DNA from 2 places in the Streptomyces sp. NPDC047017 genome. Region 2 is predicted to be linked to the other one. Evidence: riboswitches for the same ligand, from Rfam matches in the RefSeq annotation. Region 2 holds a riboswitch; the other holds the start of a gene.

Region 1 (10,649 bases), on a different contig from region 2:
CACCGGGAGTCCCGTCAGGTGCCGGGCCATGTCGCAGCGGAACGCGACCGTTCCCGAGCGGGTGAGTCCGCCGAGCCGGCGCCGGACGGTCGCGGCGCTGGTGCCCAGGCGCTCGGCCAGCGCGGCCAGTCCGAGGCGACCGTCGTGGGCCAGGGCCTCCAGCAGTTCCCGGTCGATGTCCCCGAGCGCGGCCCTGGACCGCTCGCCGCCCTGGTCCGTCCGGTCGGGACGGGCCAGGGCGGAGAGCTGGGCGGAGTCCAGGGAACCGAGCCGCCACCGGCTGCCCTCCGTGTACAGCGAGGTCGCGAACAGGCATTCCACCGCCGTCACGCCGGGCAGCCGGGCCAGGTGTTCGTCGATGAACCGGTGCACCCCGGCCATATCTCGCGCCAGTACGTCCAGCAGCAGGTCGGCGCCGCCCGGAGCGGTCAGTTCGACGGTGGCCGCCTCGTCCAGCCCGGCGATCCGTGCGGCCAGGGCCTCCCGTGCCGCGGGCCGGCACTTGACGAGGACGAACGCGCTGCACCGGGTCCGGGAGAAGGCCGGGCCGGGTACGGCGGACAGCCATGCCAGCCCTTCCCCGGTCAGTCGCTCCCAGCGGCGGGCCAGGGTCACCGCCGTCACTCCCAGCGACGGCGCCAGGTCGGTCCACGCGGCACGCGGCTGGATCTGCAGGGCGTGCACGAGGGCGAGGTCCAGTTCGGTGGTGCTGCCCGATTCCTTCATCATGCTCGGCTCTCCCGCACGATTCTCCCGAAGTCGGCGACCGGTTCCGTCGGCGCTCGCACTGTAGTCACCACTTCGTGCCCCGGCCAAGAGCAAGGGCAGCGGGCAGGGGCACCGGGCGAGGGAAGAGGGTGAGACGATGACGCGTGCCATCGACCGTGGCCGAGGGCTGCTCGCGGTCATGACGTTGATCGTGGTCTGCAGCGGAGTGGTCCAGGGATATCTGACGCCGCTGCTGCCGGCGGTGGGTGACCGCGTCGGGATCGGCGGGGTGGGGCAGAGCAACCTGTACCTGCTGTCGCAGCTCGCGTTCGCGGTGCTGACCCCGCTGCTGTCCCGGTGGGGTGACATCTGGGGGCACCGGCGGCTGCTGCGGATCGCGGTCGCCATGGTGGCGGCCGGTTCGCTGCTGATCGCCGTGCGTCCGACGACCGCCACGCTCGCGGTGGGCATGGTGCTCCAGGGCGCTGTCGTGGGCTTCTTCCCGCTGCTCGCCGGAATCCTGCGGTCCCGTGCCCCGGAACACGGCCGCACGGGAATGTCGGTGCTCGTCGGCGTACTGCTGCTGTCCATCGGCACCGGCGGCCTCGTCGCCGGCTCGCTGAGCGAGGAGCACGCCCTCGCGGGCCTGTGGACCGCGGTCCCCTTCGGTGTGCTGGCGCTCGCGGCGGCGTTCGCCCTGCCCGCCGGAACCGCGCCGCGCGCGGGCCGCTTCAACGCGCCGGCCGCCGTCCTGCTGACCCTCGGGCTGGGCGCGCTGATCCTGCTGCTCACCGAGGGCGGCTCCTGGGGATGGCTGTCGGTGCCCTCCGCGCTCGGCGCGGTGGCCGCGACGGTCCTCCTCGCCCTGTGGGTGAGGGTGGAACACCGGTCGGACCACCCGCTGGTGAACCTCTCCCTGCTGCGCAATCCGCGGCTCAGGCTCGTCAGCGCGCACACCTTCTGTGCCGCGTTCGGCGCCATCGGCTTCCTCGGCGCCAACGCCGTCTTCCTCGGCGCGCGGCCGGACGGTGACGGCTACGGGATGGGCCTGGGGACACAGGCCATCGCGCTGGTGTCGCTGGCGATGGTGACCGCGGGCTTCTGCGGGTCCACGGCGTCGCCGAGGCTGGCCCGTCGCGTCGGCGACCGGGCCATGATGGTCGTCACCGGCTGTCTCGGTGCGCTGGGCTTCCTGTCGCTGACGCTGTTCCACGACACGCTGCCGCAGTACCTCGTCGGCGCCCTGCTGGTGGGTGCGGCGACCGGGATGTTCGAAGCGGTCACCCGGACCATGTCGGTGGAGGTGGTCGAGGAGACGGAGACGGCCCTGTCCGTCGGCATCAACGAGCTGGCGCTCTCCCTCGGGGCGGCGATCGGTGCCGCGCTGATCAGCGCGCTGTTCGCCGGTCATCCCGGACCCGGCGGCGGTGTGGCCGGGCCGGGTTACCTGTGGGCGTGGGGGGTCTGTGCGGCGGTGGCGCTGGGCGGGGCACTGCTCGGCCTGCCGTTCCGCGACGGACCGCGCGAGCGCGGTGACGGACGGCGCCCGGCCACGCCGGCCCCCGGACTCGCCCCCGCCGAGGAGGCGGCATGACGCGCGAACGCACGGACACCTCGCAAAAGGACGCCCTCACGGCCGTCACGGCCGCCGTCGAATCCTGGCGGGGGGACCTGATCGGCCTGAGCCACAGCCTGCACGCGGAACCGGAGACCGCGCTGCGCGAGCACCGGTCGGCCGCGAAGATCGCCTCCCTCCTGGGGAACGCGGGCTTCCAGGTGACCCGGGGCGCGGCCGGGCTGCCGACCGCTCTCGTCGCCACCTACGGCACGGGCGAACTGGTGATCGCGCTGTGCGCCGAGTACGACGCGCTGCCGGGCATCGGGCATGCCTGCGGGCACAACGTCAACGGCGCGGTGGCCGTGGGCGCGGCCCTGGCCCTGGCGGCCGTCGCGGACACCGTCGGGATCACCGTGAAACTGGTGGGCACCCCGGCCGAGGAGGACATCGGGGGCAAGGTGCCGCTCCTGGAAGCGGGCGTGTTCGACGACGCCGCCGCGGCGATGATGGTGCACGCGGCCCCGGAGGACTCGGTCGGCGCCTCCTCGCTCGCCGTCGGCGCCTGGGACGTCACCTACCGCGGCACCCCGGCCCATGCCGCGCTCGCCCCCTGGGAGGGAGTGAACGCGCTCGACGCCGTGGCCTTGGCGCACACGGCCGTCGCCATGCTGCGCCAGCAGTTGCCGCCCGGCACCCTGGTCCACGACGTGGTCCGCGAGGCGGGGCACGCGGTCAACGTCATCCCCGAGCTGGCGCGGGCCCGCTACGAGGTGCGCGCCCGCACCCTGGACGACCTCGTCGCCGCCCGCAGCCGGGTCCGGGCCTGCCTGGAGGCGGGCGCCCTGGCCACCGGAGCGGCCCTCGAACTCGTCCCGCACGGCTATGACTTCGCCGAGCTGCGCCAGGACCCGTTCCTGACCTCCGCCTACCTCCGGGCCGCCCGCGCCCTGGGCCGCGAACCGGTTCCCCGGCACGGCGAGTTGACGGCCTCCACCGACATGGGCAACGTCTCCCACGCCGTACCGTCACTGCACCCGTGCATCGGCTACGACACCGGCGGCGCCCTCCAGCACACCGCGGACTTCACCCGGTACGGGAACGGTCCCGGCGCCGACCGGGCCGTCCTGGACGGCGCGACCGCCCTCGCCCATGTCTCGGTGGAGCTGGCCACCGATCCCCGACAGCGGGCGGAGTTCCTCCGGCGGGTGGCCGGGCGCCGGGCCACCCCCGCCACCGCCCGGCCGGAGCCGCGCAGCCCTGCGGGACTCGACACCCCGTAGGGGCCGGCCCTGCCCCCGGCCGCCGAGGTCCCGAGGACGGCGGCCGGGTGGGAGGCGTGGACGGCGGCCGAGGCCCCGAGGGCGGTGACCGGGTCGGAGTCGTAGACGGCGGCGGCCCGCAGAACGTACGGGCCTCCCCCGGGTCGCCCGAGACGTGGCCGCTGCCTGCCGCATGGGCAGCGACGTGGCCGCGGCCTGCTGCATTGGCAGCACCGAGATCACCGGGTCGGGGGAACAAAACACCGGCTGCCGAGCCGGACCCCCCGAGAAGGTGTGACCATCACGCAGAGATGACCCGGCGACTCCGGCCGGTCACGACCGCACCAGGAGGACCCACCGATGGACCTGACCGTGAAGCACCTCTTCCGCGTCGCCGCGGCGATCGCCATAGCCGCGCCGGCCCTGCTCGGCACCGCCGCCTCCCCCGCAGCCGCTGCCGTCGAACGGGCGCATTGCGACCGCGCCCAGCAGGACATGTGGGACGACGGGCCCAGCCGCACCATCACCGCCCATCGGTGCGGCATCCCGTCCCACGGGAGACGCTGGTACACCGTCGAGATCGACACCCTCGTGCAGACCCACCACAAGGGCGACTCCCTGGACGGACCAGCCGACCGGACCAAGACCCTGCACCGCATGACCATCAGGTGCCTCGGCCACACCTCCGACGAGGACGCCGACGCCGACACCGGCGCCCACACCGGCGCCGACGCCGACGCGGTCATCTGGTTCGGCTGCCCGCCCCTCTGACGCCACGGGCCGACGGTCCGGGGCCGGCCCGGGACGCCGCGCCGGGACCGGCCCGGGACGCCGCGCCGGGACCGGGTTGGCATGAGCATCCGGTCGGGCGCACCATGGACGGTGAGACGGGCGATGAGGCTCGCCCTTGACCGCACGTCCTGTGCTGATGGCCTCTGCGAGCACCGGCCGCCGCCCTGGCGGCCCGGCCACGGAGGCGCCACGGATGTACGTGTACACGATGCGCAAGGCCCGCATGGCCCATGGTGACAAGGTCGTCCTCGACGACGTCACCCTGTCCTTCCTGCCGGGCGCCAAGATCGGGGTGGTGGGTCCCAACGGCATGGGCAAGTCCACCGTGCTGCGGATCATGGCGGGGCTGGAGCGGCCCACGAACGGGGACGCGTTCCCGGCTCCCGGCATCAGCGTCGGCATCCTGGAACAGGAACCGTCGCTCGACGACACGACGACCGTCCAGGGCAACGTCGAGGAGGGCGTGGCGGAGGTCCGCGGCGCGCTGCACCGGTACGAGGAGGTCACCGCCCGTCTCGGTGCGGCCGGCGGCGAGGAGACGCAGCGGCTTCTCGACGAACTCGGCTCCCTCCAGGAATCTCTCGACCACGCCGGTGCCTGGGATCTCGACTCCCGGCTCGACCAGGCCATGGACGCGCTGCGCTGCCCGCCACCGGACGCTCCCGTGCGCGACCTGTCGGGCGGCGAGCGCCGCCGCGTCGCGCTGTGCCGGCTGCTGCTGTCCCAGCCGGACCTGCTCCTGCTGGACGAGCCCACCAACCACCTGGACGCCGAGTCGGTGGCCTGGCTGGAACAGCACCTGGCGGACTACCCGGGCACGGTCGTGGCCGTCACCCACGACCGCTATTTCCTGGACAACGTCGCCCAGTGGATCCTGGAGATCGACCGCGGCCACGCCTACCCGTACGAAGGGAACTACTCGACCTACCTGGAGACGAAGGCGGCGCGCTTGCGGGTGGAGGGCCGCAAGGACGCCAAACGGCAGAAGCGGCTGGCCGACGAGCTGGCCTGGGTGCGCTCAGGTGCCAAGGGCCGGCAGGCCAAGTCCAAGGCCCGGGTGCAGCGGTACGAGGAGCTGGCGGCCGAGGCGGCCCGGGCCCGGAAGCTGGACTTCGAGGAGATCCAGATCCCGCCGGGACCGCGGCTGGGCGGCCTGGTCCTCGAAGCGGACCGTGTCACCAAGGGCTTCGGCGAGCGGCTGCTGATGGAGGATCTGTCCTTCTCCCTGCCGCGCGGCGGCCTGGTCGGTGTCGTCGGCCCCAACGGGGTGGGCAAGTCCACCCTGTTCAAGATGATCGTCGGCGAGGAGCAGCCGGACGACGGTGTGTTGCGGCTCGGCGGCACAGTGAAGATCTCCTACGTCGACCAGAACCGCACCGGCCTGGAGCCGGACCGTACGGTGTGGGAGGCCGTTTCCGGCGGCCTGGACCACATCCGGGTCGGGGACATCGACATGCCCTCGCGCGCCTACGTGGCCACCTTCGGCTTCAAGGGCCCCGATCAGCAGAAGCCCGTGGGGGTGATGTCAGGAGGGGAGCGCAACCGGCTCAACCTCGCCCTGACCCTGAAGCAGGGCGGCAATCTGCTGCTGCTGGACGAGCCCACCAACGACCTGGACGTCGAGACGCTGGCGTCGCTGGAGAACGCGCTGCTCGACTTCCCGGGTTGCGCGGTCATCACCGCCCACGACAGGTGGTTCCTGGACCGCATCGCCACGCATGTGCTCGCCTGGGAGGGCGGCGCCAACTGGTTCTGGTTCGAAGGCAACTTCGCCGACTACGAGGCCAACAAGCTGCGGCGGCTCGGCCCGGAGGCGACCCGCCCGCACCGGGTCACCCACCGCCGGCTGGTGCGCGGCTGAGCCCGCCACCGACGGGAGCCTGCCATGACAGACCTCGATCACGAGGCGGTCGCTGCGGTGCGCACGGCCCAGCTCACCGTCGTCAACGCGAAATGGCGCATCTGCGAGGAGCAGGCCGTCGCACGGCTGGCCGGCACGGCCGGCCTGGCGTGCACCCCGCTGTTCCCCGGGCACCGGGTCATCCAGGTGGTGGCCTGCGACGGCAGGCTGCTCGGCCGGACCCGGCGCCACGACGACGGCCGTACCGCCCGCTGGGTCGCTGTTCCCGCCGGCACGGCCCGCGAGATCGGTGCCTACCGCACCCCGCACGCGGCTGCCCGCGCTCTGGCCCGCCGGGACGGGACACGCCGCCTGCGCGTGACCGACTGTCCGGCCCAGGACCCGGTTCCCCGGGAGTCGCGTCGCACACCCGGTCACGACAAGTAGGGAGACGACTGTGCCCACAAGCCCCGAACTCGCCGGGATCCACCGCCGGCTGTCCGCCCTCACGGCCACCTGTCCGGGCGATGACGACGACCGGCGGGCACTGGGCGCGCTGGCCGACCAGCTGTGCCGGGACCGCTTCCGGGTGCTGGTGGCCGGTGAGGCCAAACGGGGCAAGAGCACCCTGCTCAACGCCCTTCTCGGGCGGGACCTCCTGCCCACGGGCGTGATTCCGGTGACCGCGCTGGCCACCACGGTGCGGCAGGGCACGCCGGAAGCGGTGACCGTGCGTTTCACCGACGGCCGGGTGGAGCGGCACCCGACGGCCGCGCTGGCCGAGTTCGTCACCCAGGCGGCCAATCCCGGCAACAGGCGTGGCGTCACCGAGGTCGTCGTCACCGTGGAGGGCACGCTGCCGGCGCCCGGGGTGGAACTGGTCGACACTCCCGGCACGGGGTCCGTGCACGTCCAGAACACCGACGAGGCCATGGCCACGCTGCGGACCATGGACGCCGCCGTGTTCGTCGTGACGGCCGACCCGCCTGTCTCGGCCGCCGAGCAGGAGCTGCTGCGCAGGGTCGGCGAGGCGTCCGTGCGGACCTTCGTCGTGCTGAACAAAGCCGATCAGCTCGGTGCGGAGGACCTGCGGGAGGCGGTGGCGTTCACCCGGCACGTGGTGGGCGAGGCGCTGGGCCGTACCGTGCCGGTGCTCGTGTGCGCGGCACGCGAGGGCGTACGGCGCGGCGTGGACGAGCTGGCCGCCGCGCTGACCGGATACCTCACCGAACACCGGGACACCGACCTGCTGCGTTCCCTCACCCATCGCACCCGGCAGCTGGCGGCAGGACTGCTGGACGAGGTGCTGCTGGCCCGCGCCGTCGCCGGTCTCGACGCCTCCCGCAGAGACGAGCGGGTGCGGGCGCTGCGGGCCCGGCTGGCCACGCTCGACCAGCGCCGGGAGGAAGCCGCCGACCTCGTCCGCGCCCAGGCCCGCCACATCCTGGCTGAGGTCGACGCCGCCGCCGGGCACGCCGCCCGGGCCCTGACCGCGCAGGTCACCGCGGCCTGGACCACCGCATGGGAGCAGGAGTCGGCCCGGTGGCCGCGCCGGGAGCGCGAGGCCGAGGGCCGACGCCGGCTGGTGGGGCTGACCCGTCCTGCCGTGGACGTCTGGCGCCGTTCGCAGGAGGAGGTGGTGACCGAACGTCTTGCCGCGCTCGACCAGCGCGTCCGCGAACGCCTCGCGCACGACCTGGACACCTTCCGCGACAGCGTGGCCGACCTGCTCGGGGTCGGCCTCGCCCTCCCCCAGGACGGCGGCCCGCTCACGCCGAACCCCCGATTCCGCTACCACTTCTCCGAGGACATCGGTCAGACCGAGCTTCTCGCCGGGTGGGTCCGCCGGAGCCTGCCCGGGAGCGCGGGCCGGGAGCGCGCCCGCGCGCACGTGGCCGACGAGGCGGCTTCCCTCGTCCCCATGCAGGTCGGCCGGGTACGGGCGGACCTGCAAGAACGGCTCGCGGACAGTACGCGGCGGCTGGTGCGGGCCGTGGCCGCCCGGTACGACGCGGTCGCGCACCGCCTCACCTCGGCGCTCGACCAGTCCCAGCGCCGGGGAGCGGCAGCCGACGAGGCCGGCGTACTGGCCGAGCGTGAGCGGATGCTGCGTCAGGTCATCACCGAACTCGGGTCCCCGGGCCAGGCAGCACCGACAACCGGGCATCCTGGAACATCCTGAAAGGCGCCTGGCGCGAGCGTGATCCTGCTGGATCTGGCCCCTCAAGCGACGGCGGCCGTCCGCCGCGCAGGCCGGCTCCCCGTCCTCAACGCCGCAGCGCGCGGGAACCCGGTTCCCTCTCCTCACTCCCGTCGTCCGAAGGCGTGGGCCGGGTGTGGAAGACCTGCTCGTACAGGTCGGCGCCGTGGCTGGTCGGTTGGGGGGCGCCTGTGACCAGGCGGTGTGTGCGTCGGCCGTCGGGGGTGCGCTCGGCCCGCAGGAACACGGTGCCCGAGTGGTGCGCGGGCGACGCGTACAGGCTGCGGGCCAGCTCGTACAGGTGGGTGACACACACGGCTTTCACGCCGGCCTCGGTCAGGGCCCGCAAGACCTGCCGGTTGATCTCCGCGCCCTCCCGCTCATCGGTGGCGGCGAACGACTCGTTGAACAGGACGATGCTGCGTGCGGTGAGCCGGTCGGCGATCCTGTTCATCCGTGCCAGTTCCTCGTCCAGCTTGCCGCTGACCATGTCGGCGTCCTCCTCCCGCCGGAAGTGGGTGAACACCTGGTCACGCGGGTCGGCCGCGAAGGAACCGGCGGTGACGAACATGCCGCTCTGCGCCATGAGATGGGCCAGCCCGAGACCGCGCAGGAAGGTGGACTTGCCGCCCTCGTTGGCACCGGTGACCACCAGCAGGGTGGCACCGTCGGCGTCGACGTCACTGCCGACGACGGGGCGATCGCCGCGCAGCGCGAGGCCCACGTCGTACAGGCCGCGGCAGGTCAGGACGGGAGCCCCCGGGGCGGCGGGAGAGGGCCGGCACACCGGTGCGTCCTTCGCGGCGAGCGCCTCGCGCAGGTCGAGGCAGCCGACGTAGAAGGCCAGTTCGGCACGGAGCATGGCGAAGAAGCTCAGGATGTGGTCGCAGGAACGTGCCAGCGCGTCGGCGGCCAGATCGAGGCCGCGCCCGCGCAACTCACCCAGCGCCTTCGCTCCGGCCTCGTCACGTTCGGGCAGGTGATACGTGTACGCCGCGGGCCCGGACGAGGCGAACAGGTCGCGCCAGCCTCGCTTGTGCGGCGGTTCGCGCAGTACGTGGCCGGTGCCCTTGCAACCGGTGGTCAGCCGGGCGCTGACCAGGACGCCGCCCTTGAAGCGCAGCCGTTCCAAGTGGTCGTGGACGACGGCGAAGTAGTCGTCGCCGAGTTCGCCGGCCAGCATGGCGAAGAACCGGGTGAACCCGTCGGAGCGGAACTCCGCGCCGTGTGCGTCGCCCAGGCGCCGCAGTCGTCGCAGCATCTCGACGAAGAGGTCCATGACGTCGATCGACCGGCTGAGGGACGACTCGGGTGAGCGGATGAAGCTTCCGAGTATCTTCCGTTCCCGGGTGACGGCCTCGGTGGCCAGCGCGTACAGGTCCCGTACCGGGTCCGGCCGGTCCAGGCAGTCGGCCAGCACGTCCTGCCGGTAGCGGATCGCCTCCGGGTCGGTCAGCGGAGACATGAGGACCCGGCGCGCGCACTCGTGGAGGAAGGCGTCGCCGCCGGCCATCGCCGCGTACAGCGTGTCGAGGTCCAGGTCGCGTACGAGGTCGTCCTCCTGCCGGGGAGGCTCCGCGTCCCATGCCAGGTCGCGGTCACAGTGCAGGAGGTGGGTCTTCACGGCCTGATCCGTTCTCTGAGGCGCTGATAGGTGAGTCCGTGGCGTTCGGCCACGGCGACGGCGTGGGAGAGTCCTTCGGACGCCCTGCGCTCGATGCGGAAGGCAGGTGTGGCGGAGGCATCGACGGTGGCGACCATGCTCACGGTGGTCTCGTCCAGTGTGGACAGTTCGTCGACGAAGGTGACGCAGACGCCGATCAGGCCGCGGTCGATGAGCTGTTCCAGGGTGCGGGTGCCGAGCAGGACGGCGTCGTCGAGGGTGGTGGAGGTGAACACCTCGTTGAGGATGACGACACCGGCCGGTGTGGCCCGTTCCACAATGGTGCGGAGGCGGACGAGGTCGTCATGCAGTTTTCCGCTCAGGTCGGTGAGGTTCTCGCCGTGCTCGAAGTGAGTGAACAGCCCTTCGCACAGCAGCAGTCGTGCTTGCCGGCCGGGCACGGGGCAGCCGAGTGCGGCCAGGTGGTGCAGTTGGCCGAAGGCACGGGCGAACGTGGTCTTGCCGCCCTGGTTCGGTCCCGACACCACCAGGAACCGCTCGGGTCCGCGCAGCTCGAAATCGTTGAGGACGACCTCGGCGCCCTCGGCGACGAGTTTGTCCGCGAGCACGAGGTCGAACGTGTCGCGCGCGGCGACCTCCCGGTCCCCTTTCCCGCCCTCCAGCACCTC
Region 2 (10,649 bases):
GCCGGACCCGTCCCGTTCGTGGCCCTCGCCTCGCCCCAGCTGGCCCGCCGCATGACCCGGGCGGCCGGGCCCAACGTGCTGCCCGCCGCCTGGACCGGCGCGGTCCTCGTCACCGGCTGCGACTGGGCCACCCAGCGGATCTCGCACTCCGCGCTGCTGCCGGTCGGCGTGGTCACCGGGGTGGCCGGCGGGATCTACCTGGGCTGGCTGCTGTGGCGCGAACGCGGATCCGGCCGGCTGTGACCGGCCGGCCGACCGGCCGCCGGTCCGAAGGGTGGTCCGCCTTCGGGACGGTGGACGAGCGCGGTGTCATTGGGGAAGTGGGGAAGTGGGCCAGTGGTGGTCAGTGGTGTCCCTCGGCGGCGACCAGCCTGGCCTTCGCCAGCGCCGCTCCGGGGTCCAGGTACGTGCCGCCGCGGACCAGCGGGCGCAGCGACGCGTCGAAGTCGTAGCACAGCGGCGCGGCGGTGGGGATGTCGAGCCGTGCCACCTCGGACCCGGTCAGCCGGTCGAGGACGGTGGCCAGGGCGCGCAGCGAGTTGCCGTGCGCGACCACCAGCACGGTGGCCCCGGCGCGCACCTGCGGCGCGAGGACGTCCGCCCAGTACGGGACGGTCCGGGCGGCCATGTCGGCCAGGCTCTCGACCGCCGGCACCCCGTCCGGCCGCAGAGCGCTGTACCGGGGGTCGGCGCGCAGCCGCGCCAGCCGGTCGGGCGGCAGCGGTCCGGGGCGGCCGTGCAGCGACCGGCGCCAGTGCCGGTACAGCTCGTGACCCGCCTCCGCGCGCACCTCCCGCTTGCGCCGCCCGGTCAGCGCCCCGTACTGACGTTCGTTCAGCCGCCAGCTGCGCTGCGCGGGAATCCACGACCGGTCCAGTTCGCCCAGGACCAGATCGGCGCTGCGGATCGCGCGGGCCATGACCGAGGTGTGGACGACGTCCGGCAGCAGGCCCGCGCGGGCCAGCAGCCGCGCCGCCTCCAGGGCCTCCCGCTCGCCGTCCGCGGTGAGCGGCACGTCGGCCCAGCCGGTGAAGCGGCCGTCCGCGTTGGCGGTGCTCCGGCCGTGCCGCAGCAGGACGAGCGGCCCGCGGCGCACGGCCCGGTGCCGCTCAGCCACGGTCGGCGGGCGCCGTCCGCGCGGCCCGGGACCGGGACGCCTCGATCTCGGCGTACGCCTGCTCCCGGCCCTCCCAGTGCGAGCCCTCGACGCTCTTGCCGGGCTCCAGGTCCTTGTACACCTCGAAGAAGTGCGTGATCTCCAGCCGGTCGAACTCGGGGATGTCACCGATGTCGCGCACATGGGCGTACCGGGGATCGTGGGCCGGTACGCACAGGACCTTCTCGTCCGGGCCGTGCTCGTCCCGCATCACGAACATGCCGACCGCGCGGCACTCGACGGTGCAGCCGGGGAACGTCGGCTCGCCGACGACGACGAGCGCGTCCAGCGGGTCGCCGTCGCGGCCGAGGGTGCCCTCGATGTAGCCGTAGTCGGCCGGGTACTGGGTCGAGGTGAACAGCAGCCGGTCCAGCCGGATGCGGTGCAGTTCGTGGTCCATCTCGTACTTGTTGCGGGACCCCTGGGGGATCTCCACGGTCACGTCGAACTCCACAGTCTGCTCCTCATGGCCGTAGGCGCGCGGCCCGGCACCCGGCTCGTGCCGGTCGGCGAGCGCTCGTACTTCGTCAGGGAATGCGCGCGGGTCAGCGGCGGACGGGCCGGGTCTGGAAGCGGCGGGTGCGGGCATGGCTCCTCCTGGTCATCACTCACTCGACCAGGGACCGTCAGCGGCGGATGCCGCGGTTGCGGTGAGCCCCATCACCGGCACGCTCGGCGCGCACCTCCAGTGTGCCCCGGCCCGGCCGGAGCTACCCTGGAAAGGCGTTCGACGTTCGGCGCTGGACCCCGCCGAGATCACTCGTACGGGTGATCGATCCGCCGACCGGCCAATGGTTCCTGCCGCTCCCGGGACACGGGATGGTGGAAGGGACGTGGAACATGGCCGGGACCTCGTCCGGTGCGCACTCCACCGCGCATCCCACCGTAGCCGCCGCGGCGTTCGCGCCCGCGTGGCTGCCGCCGGGCGGCCGGGGCAACGGGCTGCCGGCGCCGTCCTGGGCGCCGATCGCCGACCTCGACGCACGGGACGTCGACACGGTCCTCGCCGCCCTGCTCGACGCGCACGTCCCCGCCCACGCGGCGCCCGCGCCGCGCCCGGTCCGCCCCCTGACCTCGGACAGGTGGGTGCGGGGCGCGGTGTGGCGGCTGCGGGTGGGCTCGTCGTCGTACGGGAAGGCGGAGAACGTCCTGCTGAACGTGTTGCGGGCGGGGAAGAGGGGGAGGCTGCCGCCGTGATCCTGGCGCTGGCTGAGCCGGTCCGGGCCCGGTGCTCAGGTGCGGCCGATCTCCCTCGGCAGTTCCAGGGAGAGGACCCGGTCGGCGTACACGAACGTCTCGAACTTGGCGCCGTCCGGGACATCGGGATCGGCTTCCAGACGGCTCAGCGCGTCCAGCACGGCGGGGGTGTCGAGGTCCTGCTCGTAAGCGGTCCGCAGCCGTTCCACGGTGTCCGCGTGCAGGGGGCGTGAGACCGCGTCCGCCCACGCCGCGACCCGCGCCCGCCAGCGGGCCAGGACGGCGCGCGCCTCCTCCAGCGCCGCCGCGCCGATCTCGGCCGGGGCGACGTACGGCAGGCCGAGCAGGGCCAGCCGCACCGCGAGCGGATCGGCTCCGTCGGCGGCCAGGTCGTCCGGGCCGCCGGGCAGCCGGGTGGGCCCGACCTCGACCAGCAGCGCCTGTTCCGCCTCCTCGACACCGGCCGACGGGGCGAGCACCCGTACGTCGACGGGGCCGCCGAACGCCGCGAACAGGGCGGCGTCGGGCGTGTGCACCGCGGGAGGCTGGATGCCCACCTGCCCGGCGGCACGGGCCAGCGCGTCCGTCCGCTCCCCGGACAGCGGACGCTCCACGTACCCGGTGATCACCTGCAGATCCTCCAGCTCCGCGATCCGGAACAGCACGTCGGCGACCAGCAGCGCCCGCAGGTCACCCGGGAGGTCGCGGCGCTCCGCCGGTGCGGGGTGCACACAGACGCGCAGCAGCCCGCCGGGGCCGCGCCGGATCGGGGTGAGCCGCCCGGTCCGGGCATCGGTGAGAAGCACGCCGACCTCCTTCACAGCACCGTCGGACGACACCGGGGCGGAGCCGTCCGTACCTGGGCAGAGTCGTCCGCCTCCGGCTCGGCCGGCAAGGCGGGGTCACCGCCGAATGCCGGCGGAAGCCACGTCATGGCGCCGATGACAATCCCGGACACGGCACACATCGCCCACGACAGAGGCAGGACCAGAGCGACGACACCGGCCAGGAGGAACCCTCCGGCCAGGCACAGTACGAACGTTCCGGCGCGCCGCGGCAGGCCGCTCGCCCTGGGGCGCGCGCCCACGGCACCGCCGGCCGCGCGCTTCTCGCCGCGTGAGGGCATCGCCAACGTCCTCTCCTCGTGGAGTCGAACAGGGACCGTTGGCGGGTGTCACCGCGGATGTCGGCGAGCCCCTCCGCCGTACGTGCCACCGTAGGCGTGCCGCGCGGCCACCGGCAACCGGACATGGCGGTCAGCGGCGACCGGGCATCGCGGCCACCGGCAACCGGACATCGCGGTCACCGGTGACCGGACCCACGGTGTGGGCCGCCTCGTGCCGTCAGCCGGACGGCGAGCGGGGGCGTCGCCTGACGGCGGCCTTGAAGACCAGGACGGCCCAGCCGCCGTACTCGGGCCGGAACACGGCCCGTGCCGCCACGCCCCGCTGCCACAGCCGGTCGGCTTCCCGCAGGGCGGCCCGGCGGGCGGCGGGCCCGGTGCCGTGGCGCAGCACGCGGTCGACGGGACTCGGGAGGCCGGTCATCTCCCACCTCCTTGCCTCCAGGGTGCCCCCGGAGCGCCTGTCTGTGGAGTGCCTCCGGGGGAGTCTCCAGAAAGGGAGTGCGGCGGCCGGTGGGCCGTGGGGACACGAGGGTTGCGGCAGCCCGCGGCTGGGAACAATGGGGTGCGCGCCACGGCCATGAGGCCCGCCGCCCCGATGAGTCCCGGAGTCCCGCCGCCGGTGTACCCCTGACCGGCCTCGCCGACGAGCCCAGAGCATCCCTGTTCGAGAGGGTGGGGAGGAGAACGATGAAGCGAGAGCCCCAGCAGTCGGCAGTGCGCACCGAGCAGCCCCCGCCGGAGGCCGCCGAGGCCCGGCTGCGGCTGCTGGCCGAGGCGAGCCGCGCACTGGCCTCGGGCCTGGACGCGGAGGAGTCGCTGCGCCGGCTGGCCCGGCTGGTGGTGCCCCTGCTGGCCGACGCCTGCGTGGTCGACGTGACCGAGGGCGAACGGCTGCGCCGCCTCACCGTCACCGACCGGGACCCGGACCGGGCGCTGCGCGTCTTCCACGGCGGCTTCCTGCCCGGGCCGGACGACTCGGCCGCCGCGCTGGCGAAGGTGCTGCGCGGCGCGGGACCCGTGGTGGTGAGCGACTTCGGCACGTCCGATCCGGACGACCCGCTCAGAGCCGCCCAGTGGGCCCTGTACCGCACGCTGGGCGGCGAGACCGCGCTGATCGTGCCCATGCGCGTACGACGGCAGGTCCTCGGCGCGCTGACGTTCGTGCGCCGCGCCCCGGCCGCCCCCTTCGACGAGCAGGAGCAGGCGCTCGCCGCCGACCTCGGCCACCGGGCGGGCCTCGCCCTCGACAACGCACGCCTGTACGCGCTCCAGCAGTACACCGCCGAGCAGTTGCAGCTCTCCCTCCTGCCGGACCTGTCCGGCCTGCCGCACCTCCAGCTCGCCTCCCGGTACGTGGCCGCCCGCGAGCGGGCCGAGGTGGGCGGTGACTGGTACGACGCCTTCCCGCTGCCCGACGGCTCGGCGGTGCTCGCCATCGGTGACGTCGTCGGCCACGACCTGGCGGCCGCCGTCCGCATGGGACAGCTGCGCAACATGCTCAGGGCGCTGGCCTACGACAGCGGTGACGACCCGGCGGGTGTGATGCGCCGTCTGGACGGCGTGATGCAGGGCCTGACCGGCATCGAACTCGTCACGGCCGTCATCGCCCGCCTGGAGACGCGCCCCACCGGACCGTGGCGGCTGCACTGGACCAACGCGGGCCACCCGCCGCCCCTGCTCGCCCAGCCCGACGGCCGCACCTTCCTGCTGGAGGAAGGGCACGCCCCCATCCTGGGAGTCGACCCCGGCCTCCGGCGCGAGACCGCGACCGCGGAGCTGCCGCCCGGCTCCACCCTCCTGCTGTACACCGACGGCCTTGTCGAACGCCCCGGCGAGGACATCGGCCGGGGCCTGACCCGGCTGCGCCAGCACGCCGCCGCGCTGGCCCGCGAGCCGCTGGCCGTCTTCCGTGACGAACTCCTCGCCCGGCTGAGCGACGGCCAGCACGACGACATCGCGGTCCTCGCGCTGCGCGTGCCCTGACCGCGTCACCCGGACGGCCTTGACCGGCGCCCCCGCATGCCTGTTCACTCGACCCTGGCGATGGATCCCGCCTGGACTCCGGTCCGAACCGCCCCACCCCGGGCTGATGGTTCCTGACCAACGTCAGGAACGCATGTCCTCGGGAGGTACGCAGGGTGGTGGCAGCAGTGATCACCGTCGCCGTTCCCCACGCGAGCCCCCCGGGCGGCACGACCGCCACGGCCGTGGACGCGCAGCGCGCCCGGCCTCCCCGTCGCCCTTCCGGCGCGGGTCCCTCCGAGGCGACCACCCGCGCGCCTCGGTCGCACGGAAGGGAAAGGCCGGGGGTGCGCCGTTCCATGTTCGATGTTCCATGCGGGCGGCGCATCCCCGACCGGTACGTCATGGGCCGGATGCCGGATGCCGGATGCCGGTCGCGTGCGGCGGGCATGGCACAACTGGGTGATCTGGCGGCCGAGTCCGACCGACCAGGACGGCAGTGCCGGCCGCGCCACCCACGGCCGCGCCCGTCACCCCGGACCGGCAGGAACAATCCGGTGGCCCGAACGCCCCAGCATCGCGATCATGGAGGTCGCCGACACTGACACCGACGACGCCGACTGCCGAGGAATCGTTCGCCATGCCGCTTGTGCCCGCTGACCCGACGGTGCTCCACCCGATGCCCGAGCAGCCCCGGGTGGTGCTGCTGCGGCCCTTGGTGAAGTCCCCGCTGATCGAGGTGGGGGACTTCTCGTACTACGACGACCCGGACGACCCGACCGCCTTCGAGACACGCAACGTGCTCTACCACTACGGCCCGGAGAAGCTGGTCATCGGCAAGTTCTGCGCGCTGGGCACCGGAGTGCGGTTCATCATGAACGGCGCCAACCACCGCATGGACGGTCCCTCGACCTTCCCCTTCCCCACCATGGGCGGCTCGTGGGCGGACCACTTCGACCTGCTCACCGGCCTGCCGAACCGAGGGGACACCGTCGTCGGCAACGACGTCTGGTTCGGCCATGGAGCGACGGTGATGCCCGGCGTACGGATCGGCCACGGCGCGATCATCGCCACCGGCGCCGTGGTCACCGGCGACGTCCCCGACTACGGCATCGTCGGCGGCAACCCGGCCCGTCTCATCCGCACCCGCCACGACGACCAGGACATCGCCCGGCTGCTCGCGGTGGCCTGGTGGGACTGGCCCACGGAACACATCACCGCGCACGTGCGCACGATCATGTCGGGCAGCATCACCGAACTGGAAGCCGCGGCCCCGTGATCCCACGGACGGGAGGGGCACGCGCGTGACTGCCGGGGGCACTCCGCCGCTCGTGGCCGCCGCACGACGCGGAGACGCCCGGCAGATACGCCAGTTGCTGGACGAAGGGGCCGACCCGGACACCTGCGACACGGCCACCGGCGAGCCCGTGCTGTGCATCGCCGTCGCCGCCTACCACCAGGAGGCCGCCGAGGCCCTGGTGCACGCCGGTGCCGACGTACTGCGCCGACTGCCCGACGGCGGCACCGCGCTGCTGCGGGCGGTGGACAGCGGCTCCGTGGCGATGACCACCTGCCTCCTGCCCGAGCCGGTGCGCCTGACGTCACCGGTGCGCGGAGAACTGCTGGACCGCGCACGGACGTGGGCGACGGCGGGCACGGAGACCGAACTGCGGCGCAGGACCGGTTCGGCGGAACAGGCCGAGCGGGTCCGCGTCGAGGAGGGTTCCGAGCCCTGCCACTGCGAGCAGATCACCCTCGGCGGACTGACGGCACGCGACGGGCACGCGGCGATCCTCACCGCCCTGGAGGCACACCTCCGTATCCGCACCTCCTTCGGTGCGCTGCTCGCACGCGCTCTGCCGTACCCGGACCGGTGCCACGCCGTATGGTGCGAGGCCGTGCTCGTCCTCGGGCAGCGGCTCGACGAGGAGACCTGGGCGGCCGCCCTGGACCTGAGCACCCACGACGACCGGCTGCACCGCCTCTTCGCCGCAGACGTACTGTTGTCCCTGCTCATCGGGGACGTCATAGGGGGCGACCCTTTCGACGGGCGGGGCAGGGAACTTCTGCCCTGGGCCCGGCGGGAACCGGACCCGGAAGTCCTCGCCGTGGTGCTCGACGCGCTGGGATACGACATGACCCCGGAGAACGAGGAGGTGGGCCTGTCGTATCTGACCCATCCGGAACCACGCGTACGGGTCCAGATACCGGACCTGCTCACGCAGCCGCGGCATCAGGTGCGGTCGCATTCGCATGCGCAGCATCAAGCTCAATCGGCGGGTTGGGACCGGCCCGAGAGCCTGGCGGCGATGCTCGCGCTGGCCCGCGATCCCGACCCGGAGGTACGCGCCGGCGTCTGTCACTGGCTCACGCAGCATCTCGTAGGCGGGCCGGAGATCTCCGAAGCGCTGCTGGACCTCGCGCGTGACGAACGGCAGATGACCCGCATCCAGGCCGTGTCGGCCCTGGCCCTGCGGGATGATCGGCGCTGCGTGGAGGCGGAACGCCACATCGGTCCCGTGGACGACGATCTCGCCCGGGACGACCGGCTACGGGCGGTCGACCGCTACCTGGAGCGCGGCGGGCGGCAGCGGGACAGGTGACGCCGTGGTGACCGGCGTCGCACCGTGCCTCAGCGTCCCAGTGCGACCACCAGCAGAGTGCGCGCGGCCGTCGTGCCGATGAGGCGGCAGCGGTGCGGGACGTCGCCGCGGTGATGGGCGCTCTGGCCGGTACGGAGGCGGATCGGGTCCTGGCCGCGCAGTTCCAGGTCGACCTCGCCCTCCAGCACGTAGATGAAGTCCTCCCCCGAGTGCTCGAACCAGCCCCGCTCGCCCTGCCCGGGTGTGAAGTGCTGCTCGTACGCCTCCATGACGTCGCTCTGGCCGCCGGGGATCAGTACGTGGGCGAACTGCCCGGTGCCCTCGGTGACCCGGATGACCTGGGGGTCCTCCTCGTGCGCGACCGTGTCGGACGTGCTGGAGGGGCGCAGGAAGATGCCCGGCGGCAGGGCGAGCGCGTCGGCGATCTTGTAGATGGACGCGAGGCTCGGGGTCGTCAGTCCGCGCTCCAACTGGCTGAGGAACGGCTGGGACAGGCCCGAGCGGGCGGCGAGTTCGGCCATCGGGACACCGAGCCGTCGTCGGTGGCCCCTGATCACGGAACCGACGGCCAGGGCCTCGGGAGAAGGGTCGGGTCGGCGCACGTGCTCGACGGTAGCGCAGCGGATCAGGCGCCGGGGCAGCGGCCGTAGAACCGGGGACGGGCTCCGGAAAAAGCTTCATGGCGCCGACACGCTGCTGCAATAAGCGAGGCGAATTATTGACGTCGTCAATCCCGCTGTCGGCAGAGGAACTGGACGACCATGGCCCGCACATCACCGCCCGGCTCCCCGGCAGACCCCCCGGACACCGCCTCACCCGCGCCCGGCAAGGCGTTCACGAGGACGAGCAAGGCGACCAGGGCAAGCAGGGCGACGAGAACGGCCAGGACTGCCAAGGCCGTTACGGCCGTTACGGCTGCCAAGGTCGCCAAAGCCGCCGGAGCCCCGCTGGTCTCCGCCTGCCTCGTGCTCGTCCTGTGGTGGGCGGCCGCCCGGGCCGGCGTCCTCGGCGCGGGGCTCGTCCCCACCCCCTGGCAGACGCTGCGGGCGGCGCGCGCGATGTGGTCGGACGGCACGTTGACCGACGACCTGCGGGCCAGCCTGGCGCGGGCCGGGCAGGGCTTCGCGGCCGGGGCGTCGGCCGGGATCGCCCTCGGCTTCCTCACCGGCCACCAGCGCCGCGTCGCCGCGCTGGTCAATCCGGTGATGTCGTTCCTGCGGCCGATCCCCGCCATCGCGCTCGTCCCGCTGGTCACCGCCTGGTTCGGGATCGGCGAGCAGGCCAAGCACCTGCTCATCGCCTACGCCGTGTTCCTGGCCGTCTGGCTGTACGTCCACGACGGCGTCGCCCGGGTGCCCGCCGACTACCTGCGCGCGGCCCGCGCCCTCGGCGTACCGCGCTGGCGCAGGCTCACCGAGGTTCTGCTGCCCGCGGCGGCCCCGTCGGTGGTGGCGGCGCTCCGCTACGGGGCCGGGCTCGCCTTCCTGGCCCTGGTGGCCGCGGAACTGGGCGGCGCGCAGAGCGGCATCGCCTACCGCCTCCAGGTCGACGGCCAGTTCCTGCGCACCGACCACATGTTCGTCGGCCTGATCGAACTCGGCCTGCTCGGCCTCCTCGCGGATGCGCTGATCAGCACGGTCGGCCACCGACTCGTCCATTGGAGCAGCGGTTCATGAGCGACCACACCCACCTCGCGCCCCGGGAGCACGCATGAGCGACCTCGTCCGGCTGGAGGGCGTCGAAGTCCGCTACGGGAACTCGCTCGCCCTCGCCGCCACCGAACTCGACTTCGCCGAGGGCTCGTTCACCTCTCTGCTCGGACCGACCGGCTGCGGCAAGTCGACCCTGCTGAACACGATCGCCGGGTTCGTGACGCCGAGTTCCGGGCGCGTCCTGATGGACGGCGTCCCGGTGACCGGCCCCGGCCCGGACCGGGGCGTGGTCTTCCAGCACTACGCGCTGCTGCCCTGGTTCACCGCGCGCGGCAACGTCGAGTTCGCCCTCAAGCGCTTCGGCCTGAGCCGCGCCGAGCGACGGGCGCGCGCCCTGGAGTCGCTGGCCGGAGTCGGTCTCGCGGACGCCGCCGGTAAGTACCCGGCACAACTCTCGGGCGGTATGCGCCAACGGGTCGCCCTCGCCAGGGCGCTGGCCGCCGAGCCGCGCATCCTGCTGATGGACGAGCCGTTCGGGGCGCTCGACGCGATCACCCGCGTACGGATGCAGCGGCTGCTGACGGAGCTGTGGCAGCGCACGCGTACCACCGTCGTCTTCGTCACCCACGACGTGGACGAGGCACTCGCCCTGTCCCAGCGGGTGATCGTCATGGCGGCGGACCCCGGCAGCGTGATCGCGGACCACGAGGTGACCGACGACCCGGCGGCGTCCGGCCTCCACTCCCGCATCGTCACCCAACTCGGCACCGACTGAAGCCGTACGACCGAGCCGGACCGAGTCGGACCGAGCCGGACCGATTCGGACCGAGATTGAGTCGGACCGATTCGGGCGGACCCACCCGCCGTCGCCGCCCCCCCCGACAGACCCTGTTACCCCCCCCTCCGAGGAGCCCCCATGCCCAGAACCTCACCGTCCAGATCCCGGACGGCGG

Evidence for each region. Region 2 has a riboswitch for fluoride ahead of ABZ858_RS06665 (CatB-related O-acetyltransferase). Riboswitches for the same ligand answer to the same signal wherever they lie in the genome.
Region 1: linked by a shared signal. The riboswitch ahead of ettA (energy-dependent translational throttle protein EttA) and the one ahead of ABZ858_RS06665 (CatB-related O-acetyltransferase) in region 2 are both predicted to bind fluoride.

The regions. Positions count from the first base shown of each region.
Region 1 covers NZ_JBEYVW010000011.1:202,154-212,802, forward strand. Annotated here, with positions in the region: gene ABZ858_RS20320 (Lrp/AsnC family transcriptional regulator) at 1-729, opposite strand, end outside; gene ABZ858_RS20325 (MFS transporter) at 866-2,302, shown strand; gene ABZ858_RS20330 (amidohydrolase) at 2,299-3,546, shown strand; gene ABZ858_RS20335 (hypothetical protein) at 3,886-4,296, shown strand; fluoride riboswitch at 4,407-4,470, shown strand; gene ettA (energy-dependent translational throttle protein EttA) at 4,511-6,178, shown strand; gene ABZ858_RS20345 (hypothetical protein) at 6,203-6,604, shown strand; gene ABZ858_RS20350 (dynamin family protein) at 6,615-8,339, shown strand; gene ABZ858_RS20355 (hypothetical protein) at 8,425-9,981, opposite strand; gene ABZ858_RS20360 (hypothetical protein) at 9,978-10,649, opposite strand, start outside.
Region 2 covers NZ_JBEYVW010000003.1:230,510-241,158, forward strand. Annotated here, with positions in the region: gene ABZ858_RS06630 (iron chelate uptake ABC transporter family permease subunit) at 1-243, shown strand, start outside; gene ABZ858_RS06635 (2,3-bisphosphoglycerate-dependent phosphoglycerate mutase) at 344-1,117, opposite strand; gene ABZ858_RS06640 (inorganic diphosphatase) at 1,110-1,610, opposite strand; gene ABZ858_RS06645 (hypothetical protein) at 1,997-2,353, shown strand; gene ABZ858_RS06650 (hypothetical protein) at 2,389-3,159, opposite strand; gene ABZ858_RS06655 (hypothetical protein) at 3,697-3,900, opposite strand; gene ABZ858_RS06660 (GAF domain-containing SpoIIE family protein phosphatase) at 4,167-5,462, shown strand; fluoride riboswitch at 5,510-5,585, shown strand; gene ABZ858_RS06665 (CatB-related O-acetyltransferase) at 6,082-6,720, shown strand; gene ABZ858_RS06670 (HEAT repeat domain-containing protein) at 6,773-8,044, shown strand; gene ABZ858_RS06675 (XRE family transcriptional regulator) at 8,074-8,646, opposite strand; gene ABZ858_RS06680 (ABC transporter permease) at 8,806-9,720, shown strand; gene ABZ858_RS06685 (ABC transporter ATP-binding protein) at 9,755-10,471, shown strand; gene ABZ858_RS06690 (ABC transporter substrate-binding protein) at 10,613-10,649, shown strand, end outside.